DNA from 3 places in the Pseudoalteromonas sp. UCD-33C genome. Region 3 is predicted to be linked to each of the others. Evidence: predicted binding sites of a transcription regulator. Region 3 holds the regulator's gene; each other region holds the start of a gene.
What was found. Region 3 encodes sigma-54, which starts transcription at its own class of promoters, with help from an activator protein. Its sites were predicted from a motif close to GTTGGCACGNNNNTNGNNT; they were not measured.

Region 1: a site for sigma-54 is predicted at 1,880-1,898, ahead of fliE (flagellar hook-basal body complex protein FliE). Genes of this name have one in related genera too.
Region 2: a site for sigma-54 is predicted at 1,465-1,483, ahead of AOG26_RS20415 (DUF1328 domain-containing protein). Genes of this name have one in related genera too.

What each region holds. Positions count from the first base shown of each region.
Region 1 is NZ_LJTB01000003.1:223,777-227,060, reverse strand. Features, by position in the region: gene AOG26_RS09125 (sensor histidine kinase) at 1-366, shown strand, start outside; gene AOG26_RS09120 (sigma-54-dependent transcriptional regulator) at 363-1,766, shown strand; gene fliE (flagellar hook-basal body complex protein FliE) at 1,937-2,269, shown strand; gene fliF (flagellar basal-body MS-ring/collar protein FliF) at 2,290-3,284, shown strand, end outside.
Region 2 is NZ_LJTB01000001.1:183,885-187,168, reverse strand. Features, by position in the region: gene AOG26_RS00745 (hypothetical protein) at 1-359, shown strand, start outside; gene AOG26_RS00740 (hypothetical protein) at 1,002-1,193, opposite strand; gene AOG26_RS20415 (DUF1328 domain-containing protein) at 1,245-1,418, opposite strand; gene AOG26_RS00735 (OadG family protein) at 1,953-2,201, shown strand; gene oadA (sodium-extruding oxaloacetate decarboxylase subunit alpha) at 2,217-3,284, shown strand, end outside.
Region 3 is NZ_LJTB01000001.1:616,618-619,901, forward strand. Features, by position in the region: gene lptB (LPS export ABC transporter ATP-binding protein) at 1-663, shown strand, start outside; gene AOG26_RS02720 (RNA polymerase factor sigma-54) at 779-2,275, shown strand; gene hpf (ribosome hibernation promoting factor) at 2,303-2,590, shown strand; gene ptsN (PTS IIA-like nitrogen regulatory protein PtsN) at 2,594-3,046, shown strand; gene rapZ (RNase adapter RapZ) at 3,047-3,284, shown strand, end outside.

The sequences.
Region 1 (3,284 bases), on a different contig from region 3:
GAAATTATGGGTAATAAAACTGCTCTGGCGAGTGCTATTCAAAACCTGATCCACAACAGTATTCAAATTATTGGCTCTGAGGCTGTGGTAACCCTGAGTGCCGAACGTGACGAAACCAGCGAAAACTGCGTTCGCATCAGTGTCAGTGATAATGGCCCAGGTGTTGATTTACGTCATGCGAACAAATTATTCGAACCTTTTTACACTACCAAAAGCCAAGGCACGGGGCTTGGACTTGCAGTTGTAAGTTCAGTCGCCAATGCGCACCAAGGACGGGTTGAAGTGACTAATAATGCTCATGGGGGAGCATGTTTTAGTTTGATCTTGCCAATTAGTGCAGAACCAATGTCAGCGGAGGCAAAATGAATACTAACTCTATTTTAGTCGTTGAAGACGACGCAGGCTTACGAGAAGCACTGATTGATACCCTTGAAATGTCGGGTATTGATTGCGTTGCTGCAGATAGCGCTGAACAAGCGATGATCTTGCTTAAGCAAAATAGCTATTCATTGGTTGTTAGTGATGTGCAAATGGGCGCTATGAGCGGCCTTGACCTACTACGTAGCATTAAACTTAATTACCCTGAGTTGCCGGTATTAATGATGACGGCCTATGCCACTATCGATGATGCTGTAGAAGCAATGCGTTTAGGCGCGATTGATTATATGGCAAAACCGTTTGCACCAGAAGTGCTTCTTAATATGGTGAGTCGTTATTTGCCTGAAAAGGAAAAAGAAACCGATGGCCCAATCGTTGCCGATCCATCAAGTATTAAGTTATTAGAGCTCGCGAGCAAAGTTGCCCGCTCAGATGCCAGTGTCATGGTACTCGGCCCAAGTGGCTCGGGTAAAGAAGTCTTGGCTCGTTTTATCCACGATAAATCAAATCGTAGCGATGCTCCCTTTGTGGCTATTAACTGTGCTGCTATTCCTGAAAACATGCTTGAAGCAACCTTATTCGGTTACGAAAAAGGGGCGTTTACCGGCGCGATTCAAGCTTGCCCGGGTAAATTTGAGCAAGCTCAAGGTGGTACCATCTTACTAGATGAAATCACTGAGATGGATTTAGGCTTACAAGCTAAATTACTGCGTGTACTTCAAGAGCGCGAAGTAGAGCGCTTAGGCGGTCGTAAAACGATAGAGCTTGATGTTCGCGTTCTAGCTACAAGTAACCGAGATTTAAAAGAAGCAGTGAGCGAAAATCTATTTAGAGAAGATTTATATTATCGCTTAAATGTATTCCCGCTAATGTGGAAACCATTAGCCGAGCGTCCTGGCGACATTATTGTATTGGCTGAGCATTTAATAGAGCGTCATTGCCTGAAAAGTAAAGAGCCTATCGCTCAACTAAGTGAGGGTGCGAAACAAAAGCTACTATCTCATGCTTGGCCTGGTAACGTACGAGAGCTTGATAACGTTATTCAACGGGCGTTGATATTATGTGATGGTAATAGTATTCATCAAGATGATGTCTTTATTGAAGAGTTGCTTACGGTTGATATAAAGCCAGTCGCTACGCCGCCACACAACGCACCGGTATATCAAGAACAGCCTGTTGAAGTTAATTTAGATACCGTGCCACAAGTGAGTGAGCAAGGTAATTACAAAGACGAGCTGAAAGACAAAGAGCATCGTATTATTTTAGAAACCTTAGCGCGTTGTAACGGTAAGCGTAAAGAGGTTGCAGAAACCTTAGGTATTAGTCCGCGCACGTTACGTTATAAACTGGCGCAAATGCGAGACTTGGGTATAGCCTTACCTGCATAAACTCCTTCCAAAAAGTTGCTCAAACAAGCTCACATTTTTGTGAGCTTGTTTGCTGTCAAAACTCTGACATGTGAAATTAATGATTCAAGTAGTTGAATTTACTTGCTTTATTTTGTGGCACGGTTTGTGCTTTATCAGTGCATAAGTAAACTGCATTGTCAGAGAGTATTATGAAAGTTCAAAACAGCGCATTATTTCAAGAAATGCAAGCTATGGCTTCAGAAGTAGGCCGTAGTAACTCAATTAATAATTTACCAACACAAACTCAGCCAACATCGTCGGCACAGTTTGGTGATTTACTTACCAATGCACTTGATACAGTGAATGGCTTACAACAAGACGCTAAGCAAAAAGTAACAGCAATGGAAATGGGCGATCGCAGTGTTTCTTTAGCTGACGTAATGATTGCTTCGCAAAAATCATCAGTCGCTTTTGAAGCTACGGTGCAAGTTCGAAATAAACTTGTTGAAGCTTATAAAGAAATCATGAACATGCCTGTGTAACTAGGTAGTGGAGAATTATTGTGGCGCAATCTAATCAATCAACTGATCTAGCCTTAGCAGGCGGCGGTATCGACTCAACCGATACTGATGATCAACAAGAGCAAAAGTCAGGCTACCTAAGTGCCTTAAACGGTGTAGATGTTTTACGCCAGGTTACTTTAGTGATCGCTTTGGCAATCTGTTTGGCTATCGCAATTTTTATTATTATTTGGGCTCGTCAACCAGATATGCGTCCGCTTGGCAAAATGCCAACGGAAGAGCTTATTCAAACGCTGGACTTTTTAGACGCTCAAAAGATTGATTACGAACTTGATGGTAACGTCATCTCTGTTGAAGAAGGTGAATACCAAAACATCAAATTATTGATGGCTCGTGAAGGCCTAGAGCAAGCGCCAAGCTCAGGGACTGACATCATCATGCAAGACATGGGGTTTGGTGTTAGCCAACGCCTTGAACGTGAACGTTTAAAACATGGTCGTGAGCAACAGCTTGCACGTACCATCGAAGAGCTAAAAAATGTTACTCGCGCCAAAGTACTTTTAGCTATTCCAAAAGAAAACGTATTTGCTCGTCGCGAAAAACAACCTTCAGCGACGGTAGTGCTTACCTTAAAACGCGGTCGTACACTTGACGGTGAAGAAGTTGACTCAGTAGTTGATATTGTTGCCTCAGCAGTCCAAGGTTTATCGCCAGAGCGTGTTACTGTTACCGATCAAAATGGTCGCTTACTTAATTCAGGTTCACAAAACTCACTTGCTGCTCGCTCTCGTAAAGAGTATGAGATTGAACGTAAGCGTGAAGAAGAGTACTTAAATAAAATCGATAGCATCCTTATTCCAGTTGTAGGCTTAGGTAACTATACCGCGCAAGTCGATTTAAACATGGACTTTAGTGCAGTCGAAGAAACACAAAAACGTTATAACCCAGACTTACCCGCTGTGCGCAGTGAAACCACGTTCGAAGAAAACAACATCGGTGGTCTTGCAGTGGGCATTCCTGGTGCGCTAACGAATCA
Region 2 (3,284 bases), 430 kb from region 3:
GGTTAAAACAAGCGCTTGTTCAGCAAGACGCTAAGGCCTATGTATTTGGTTTTCAGGCTGATATTTACCACCCGACCAGTAAACCTGCTTGCAGTGAATCACAACGCTCTAATTGTGATGCATTTAAAATATACCGAGATGCCATCAGCGATTTCGCAAAGCACACCAATAAGCCTGTACTTGTAATGCATGGCGATACCGGCCCATATTGCCAGCAGCAGCTAGCGAGTAACTTAACGCGTTTAAATGTACCTGGCGACTTTGCTGTAAGTGATGTCGCAAAGGTGAGTTTTATCGACGGCCAGTGGCATATAGCGAGTGTAACGACAAATGTGCCCCTCACAACGTCTTGTGAGTAATAACGTAGGTTTGGTAGAGCGGAGCGAAACCCAACAAATTAATGAGTTTCTAGGGGAAAGAGTAAAGTTTCGAGTTTCTAGAGAAAGGAGCCATCAGCTTTCAGCCGTCAGCTATCAGATTAAAACCCAACAAGTTAGCGAGTTTGAGGCTCACGTAGGCGTGAAATTTATTTCGCGCGATGTTTCTTAAATCTACGTGTAAGTCGTAGGTCGGGCTTTAGCCCGTCAATGTTAACGGTTATGTGTCGCCATAAATGACGACCTACGTGACGTAGGGTAGAGCGGAGCTGAACCCAACAAGTTAGCTAGCTTCTAGGGGAAAGAAGTAAAGTTAGCGAGTTTGAGGCTCACGTAGGCGTGAAATTTATTTCGCGCGATTTTCTCAATTAATACGGCTGTAAGTCGGGCTTTAGCCCGTCAAGTATGAGTGATAAAACATGTGTCGCCATAAATGGCGACCTACGTGAAGTAGGTAGAACGGAGCGAAACCCAACAAGTTAGCGAGCTTCTAGGGGTAAGAGTAAAGCTAGCAAGCTCCTTGACACAAGCAGCAGGCAGACTAGAGTTGCTAACTTGCTAACTTGCTAACTTGCATACACAAAAAAGCGGCACTTGGCCGCTTTTCTTAAGTAAGGTGTGTTGTTAGCAGTTAGTTTCTTCTGCGTTAACACCTTCTTTTACTTCTTCACATGCATCTTCAACTGCATTTTGTGTATCAGTAATTGCTTCATCAATACGCTCACCTGCGTCTTCAGCAGAGTTGTCTTCACAACCCATGATGAATAAACCTGAAAATAGGGCGATAGTAGCGGCTTTTAAAGTTGAATTTTTCATAATGAAATTCCTTGTAAATTTAAAATAAAGTAAGTGGTTATCTGCTTTTAACTACTTAGGGACACTGCCTCTAAGTGCTCCTGATACCAGCGAAATAACTAGTAATACTAAAAATATAAAAAAGATAATCTTAGCGATGCCTGCAGCGGCTCCTGCGATACCGCCAAAACCTAACACTGCTGCGATTAACGCGATAACTAAAAAAGTAATTGTCCAGCGTAACATAGTGGTCTCCTTGGCTATTTAAATTTTCTTAAGTTCGATGTAACTAAAGCGAGTTCTGTGCCATAAGTTTTATTCTATATATTTCAAAGGGTTGAGTGTTTTTGTTGTTCTTGAGAGGGGTCATCATTTGGTAACTTTTACGAGTAAGCATGTAACTTATTCATAGTGATATTTTTTCATATTGAGCTGAATGAAGAAAAAGAGTATTCCTGTAATTATTGGTAAGACCAATTTAACTTTATTGTAAGGTAATAGCTCTAACACCTTGTTGTGCGTGGTTTTTAGGCTTTTTACTATGATTGGTTAATAGCTGAACATATAACGTTTGGCTATATTGACTATTTATATCATCTATAACGGGGCTTTAAATGCGCTAATAGTAGGGTGTTAATTATATGTGCGTCATGTTATTTTAAATTTAATTGGTTTTACCAATTTACAATGGTGCTATACAAATGAATTTTGTTTGTTATTATTGGTGCATAATTATTTAACAAAAATAACTTTTTATTTTAAGTAAGCGAGGGGAGTCGTATGGATATAGGTGGATTACTCACCACTGCGGCCAGTTTGATGGTGACAGGCATGGTAGGCGTGTTTGTTTTTTTGACTATTTTGATTTCAGCAGTCACTTTAATGTCAAAGGTAGTGGGTCGATTTGATGATCCTGCAACTGCAGAACCTACGCGTACAGCAAAAATTCAACCTCAACAGGGTGTGCCACAGGCACATATTGCAGCAATCAGCGCTGCAATTGCTCAATTTCGAAATAAACAAAAATAACGGGGCAGCTTAAACATGGCTAAATTAAAATTAACCGAATTAGTATTGCGTGACGCACACCAGTCTCTTTTGGCAACGCGTATGCGCTTAGACGATATGCTACCCATGGCAGAAAAACTCGATAATGCGGGTTACTGGTCAATTGAATCATGGGGTGGTGCGACGTTTGACTCGTGTATCCGTTATTTAGGTGAAGATCCTTGGCAACGTATTCGCGAGCTAAAAGCGGCAATGCCAAACACTAAGCAACAAATGCTACTACGCGGACAGAATCTTCTAGGTTACCGTCATTATGCTGATGATGTAGTCGAAAAGTTTGTTGAGCGTGCCCACAAAAACGGTGTTGATGTTTTCCGTATTTTCGATGCGATGAACGATGTACGTAACCTTGAAACTGCCATTAAAGCTGCAGTTAAAGTAGGTGCTCATGCCCAAGGTACTATTTCGTACACAGTAAGCCCAGTCCATACGCTTGATATGTGGCTTGAGCTTGCAAAACAACTAGAAGATCTTGGCTGTCATTCAATTTGTATTAAAGATATGGCGGGTTTATTAAAGCCATATGATTGCGAACAGTTGATCAAAGGCTTAAAAGAAACTGTATCTATTCCTATCGCAATGCAATGTCACGCGACGACAGGTTTAAGTACTGCAACTTACCAAAAAGCAATCGATGCGGGTATCGATATGCTTGATACGGCGATTTCGTCAATGAGTATGACCTACGGTCATAGTGCCACAGAAACTATTGTTTCAATTGTAGAAGGCACTGAGCGTGACACCGGCCTTAATTTAAATGAGTTAGAAGAAATTGCCGCTTATTTCCGTGATGTACGTAAGAAATACGCTGCATTTGAAGGCAGCCTTAAAGGTGTTGATGGTCGTATCTTATTAGCCCAAGTACCTGGCGGTATGTTAACTAACATGGAAAATCAGCTTAAAGAGCAAGGTGCTGCTGATAAGCTTGATCAAGTATTACTTGAGATCCCGCGTGTTCGTGAAGACTTAGGTTATATTCCTCTAGTTACACCAACGTCGCAAATTGTTGGTACTCAAGCGGTACTTAATGTGTTGACTGGCGAG
Region 3 (3,284 bases):
GTCGGTCTTGAAGTTGAAGCGGGCAGCATTGTTGGCTTGCTTGGCCCAAATGGTGCGGGTAAAACCACCACCTTCTATATGATTGTAGGCCTAGTCCCAAGCGACAAAGGTAAAATCAGCATTGATGATAACGATATTACCCTTTTGCCAATGCACAATCGTGCCCGCTTAGGTATCGGCTATCTGCCACAAGAATCGTCAATTTTTCGAAAGTTAACGGTTTACCAAAACTTGATGGCTATTTTAGAAACCCGCAAAGATCTAAACAAAGCAGGTCGCGAAGAAACACTAAATAGCTTACTCGATGAATTCAGCATCCAACACATTCGCGATAGCCAAGGTATGGCGCTGTCAGGTGGTGAACGCCGCCGCGTTGAAATTGCCCGTGCATTAGCCGCTAATCCTAAATTTATTCTTTTAGATGAGCCTTTTGCTGGTGTTGATCCGATTTCAGTGTTAGATATAAAGAAAATTATTGAGCACCTAAAAAATCGTGGTATCGGTGTACTAATTACTGACCATAATGTTCGAGAAACCCTTGATGTTTGTGAAAAAGCCTACATTGTTTCTCATGGGGAGCTAATTGCATCAGGCACACCTGAGCACGTATTAGCAGACCAAACTGTACGCGATGTATATCTAGGCGAGCAATTCAGGCTGTAACCATTACGCCAGCGACTAGAGCATCTGCTAGACTAATAACAATGACAATAAATCGATAATGACTTAACTGTGTTTGCACAGTTATCGATAACTTTAAAAGGATTGTTAGGGATACATGAGGCAATCATTACAGCTGCGCATGGGCCAGCAACTTACAATGACTCCACAACTGCAACAAGCTATTCGTTTGTTGCAGCTCAGTACATTGGATCTCCAGCAAGAAATTCAAGAAGCGCTTGATAGTAATCCCCTACTTGAAGTGGAAGAAGCGGATTACAATGAAGAAAGCACCGGCAAGAATGAGCAAAAAGCGGAGTCTGACGATGTGCAAGTCAGCGCGTCTGCCGAAGAAGCACCTAGCGAGTACGAGCAAGAAAGTAGTGATGCTCTCAATAAAGACACCGTAAGCGATGACTTAGCCATGGATGTTACTTGGGATGAGTACATGAGTGCCGCCCCTTCAACATCATCAGGGCCAATGCCTGAAGATGAGTCTATCTATCAAGGTGCATCAACCGAAACTCTTCACGAATACCTAATGTGGCAATTACAGCTCACGCCATTTAGCCCTACTGATGAAGCGATTGCTGTCGCAATTGTAGAAGCTATCGATGATTCAGGTATTTTAACGGTAAGCTGTGAAGATATCGTCGAAAGCTTTAATCAAAATAACGATGAAGAAGAAATCGAACTTGATGAAGTCGAAGCGGTCTTAAAAAGAATTCAGTTATTTGATCCTGTGGGTATTGGCGCGCGCAGTTTACAAGAATGTCTGTGCATTCAGCTACGCCAATTCGATGCCGATACGCCATATTTAGCTGAAACTAAAATGGTTTTATCTGAGCATATCGAATTATTAGCGAGTCGCGACTATCGAACTTTGATGAAAAAGACTAAGCTTAAAGAAAACGAGCTTAAAGAAGTGATGACGCTCATCCACAGCTTAAACCCTAAGCCTGCGGATAGCATAGTACGCGAAGAGTCTGAGTACGTCATACCTGATGTATCAGTGAAAAAAGTAAAAGGTCGCTGGGTAGTCGAGTTAAACCCAGATTGTATGCCAAAGATTAGAGTGAACAGCCAATATGCAGCTATGTCTCGCTCAGTTAAATCAAGTAGCGACAGCCAATTTATTCGTTCTCACTTACAAGAAGCAAAGTGGTTTATTAAGAGCTTAGAAAGCCGTAACGATACGCTATTAAAGGTGACCAACTGTATCGTTCAACAACAACAAGCTTTCTTTGAACATGGCCCTGAAGCAATGAAGCCGATGGTGCTAAATGATGTTGCTGAAATGGTCGAAATGCATGAATCGACGATTTCACGGGTAACAACGCAAAAATATATGCATACCCCACGGGGTATTTTTGAGTTGAAATATTTCTTCTCAAGCCATGTCAGCACCGAAAATGGTGGTGAGTGTTCTTCTACAGCAATACGCGCTTTAATCAAGAAGTTAGTCGCTGCAGAAAACTCAGCTAAACCATTGAGTGATAGCAAAATTGCAGATATATTGGCTGAGCAAGGAATTAAAGTAGCTAGACGTACAATTGCAAAATATCGTGAGTCTCTAGCAATACCTCCGTCTAATCAGCGTAAGAGTCTGATTTAGACGTTTTACATAGAAGGAAAAATGCTTATGCAACTAAATTTAACTGGTCGTCATGTAGAAATCACAGATTCATTAAGAGACTATGTAAACACCAAGTTTGCGAAACTAGAAAGGCATTTTGACCATATTAATAATGTTCATGTCATTCTAGATGTAGAAAAATTAAGCCAAAAAGCAGAAGCAACTTTACATGTAAACGGAGGCGAATTATTCGCTTCTACAGAACATCAAGATATGTACGCAGCCATTGACTCACTGGTCGATAAACTTGATCGCCAAGTCATTAAACACAAAGAGAAATTAGCTCGACATTAAATTATGAAACTAAGTTCACTTACTAACCAGGACTGCAGCAAAGCTGCGGTCCTTTTTAATAGCAAAAAAAGAATTCTTGAATATATCAGCGAACTGGCCCACCAGCAGCTTCCTCATTTATCGCAACAAGATATCCTAGATGCTTTACTCAACCGAGAAAAACTAGGTAGCACCGGCATTGGCCGAGGTATTGCTATTCCACATGGCCGAATGAGCGGCGCAGATGAGCCTCATGCATTTGTGATAGTGAGTGAATCCCCTATTAATTTTGATGCAATTGATAATCGTCCAGTTGATATTTTTGTGGCACTCATCGTACCAGATGGTGACTGTCAGCTTCACCTAAAGACCTTATCAACAATTGCTGATAGACTTAAAGATAAAGAGTTTTGTAAACAGCTGCGTAGTGCTACTACCGATCAGCAACTGTTTCAGGTCATATCAGCAGAGGCATAAATGGAATTAATAATTATCAGCGGTCGCTCAGGCTCAGGTAAATCGGTCGCTTTACGAGTACTTGAAGACTTAGGCTATTATTGCGTTGATAATATTCCGGTTAATTTACTGCCTTCGCTCGTACGTAGTGTGTCTGATAACTACGATAAAATAGCGGTCAGTATCGACGTACGTAACTTACCGAAAGAGCAGCAAGAATTTAATGATATTCTTGAGTACCTGCCAGGTTTCGCAAACC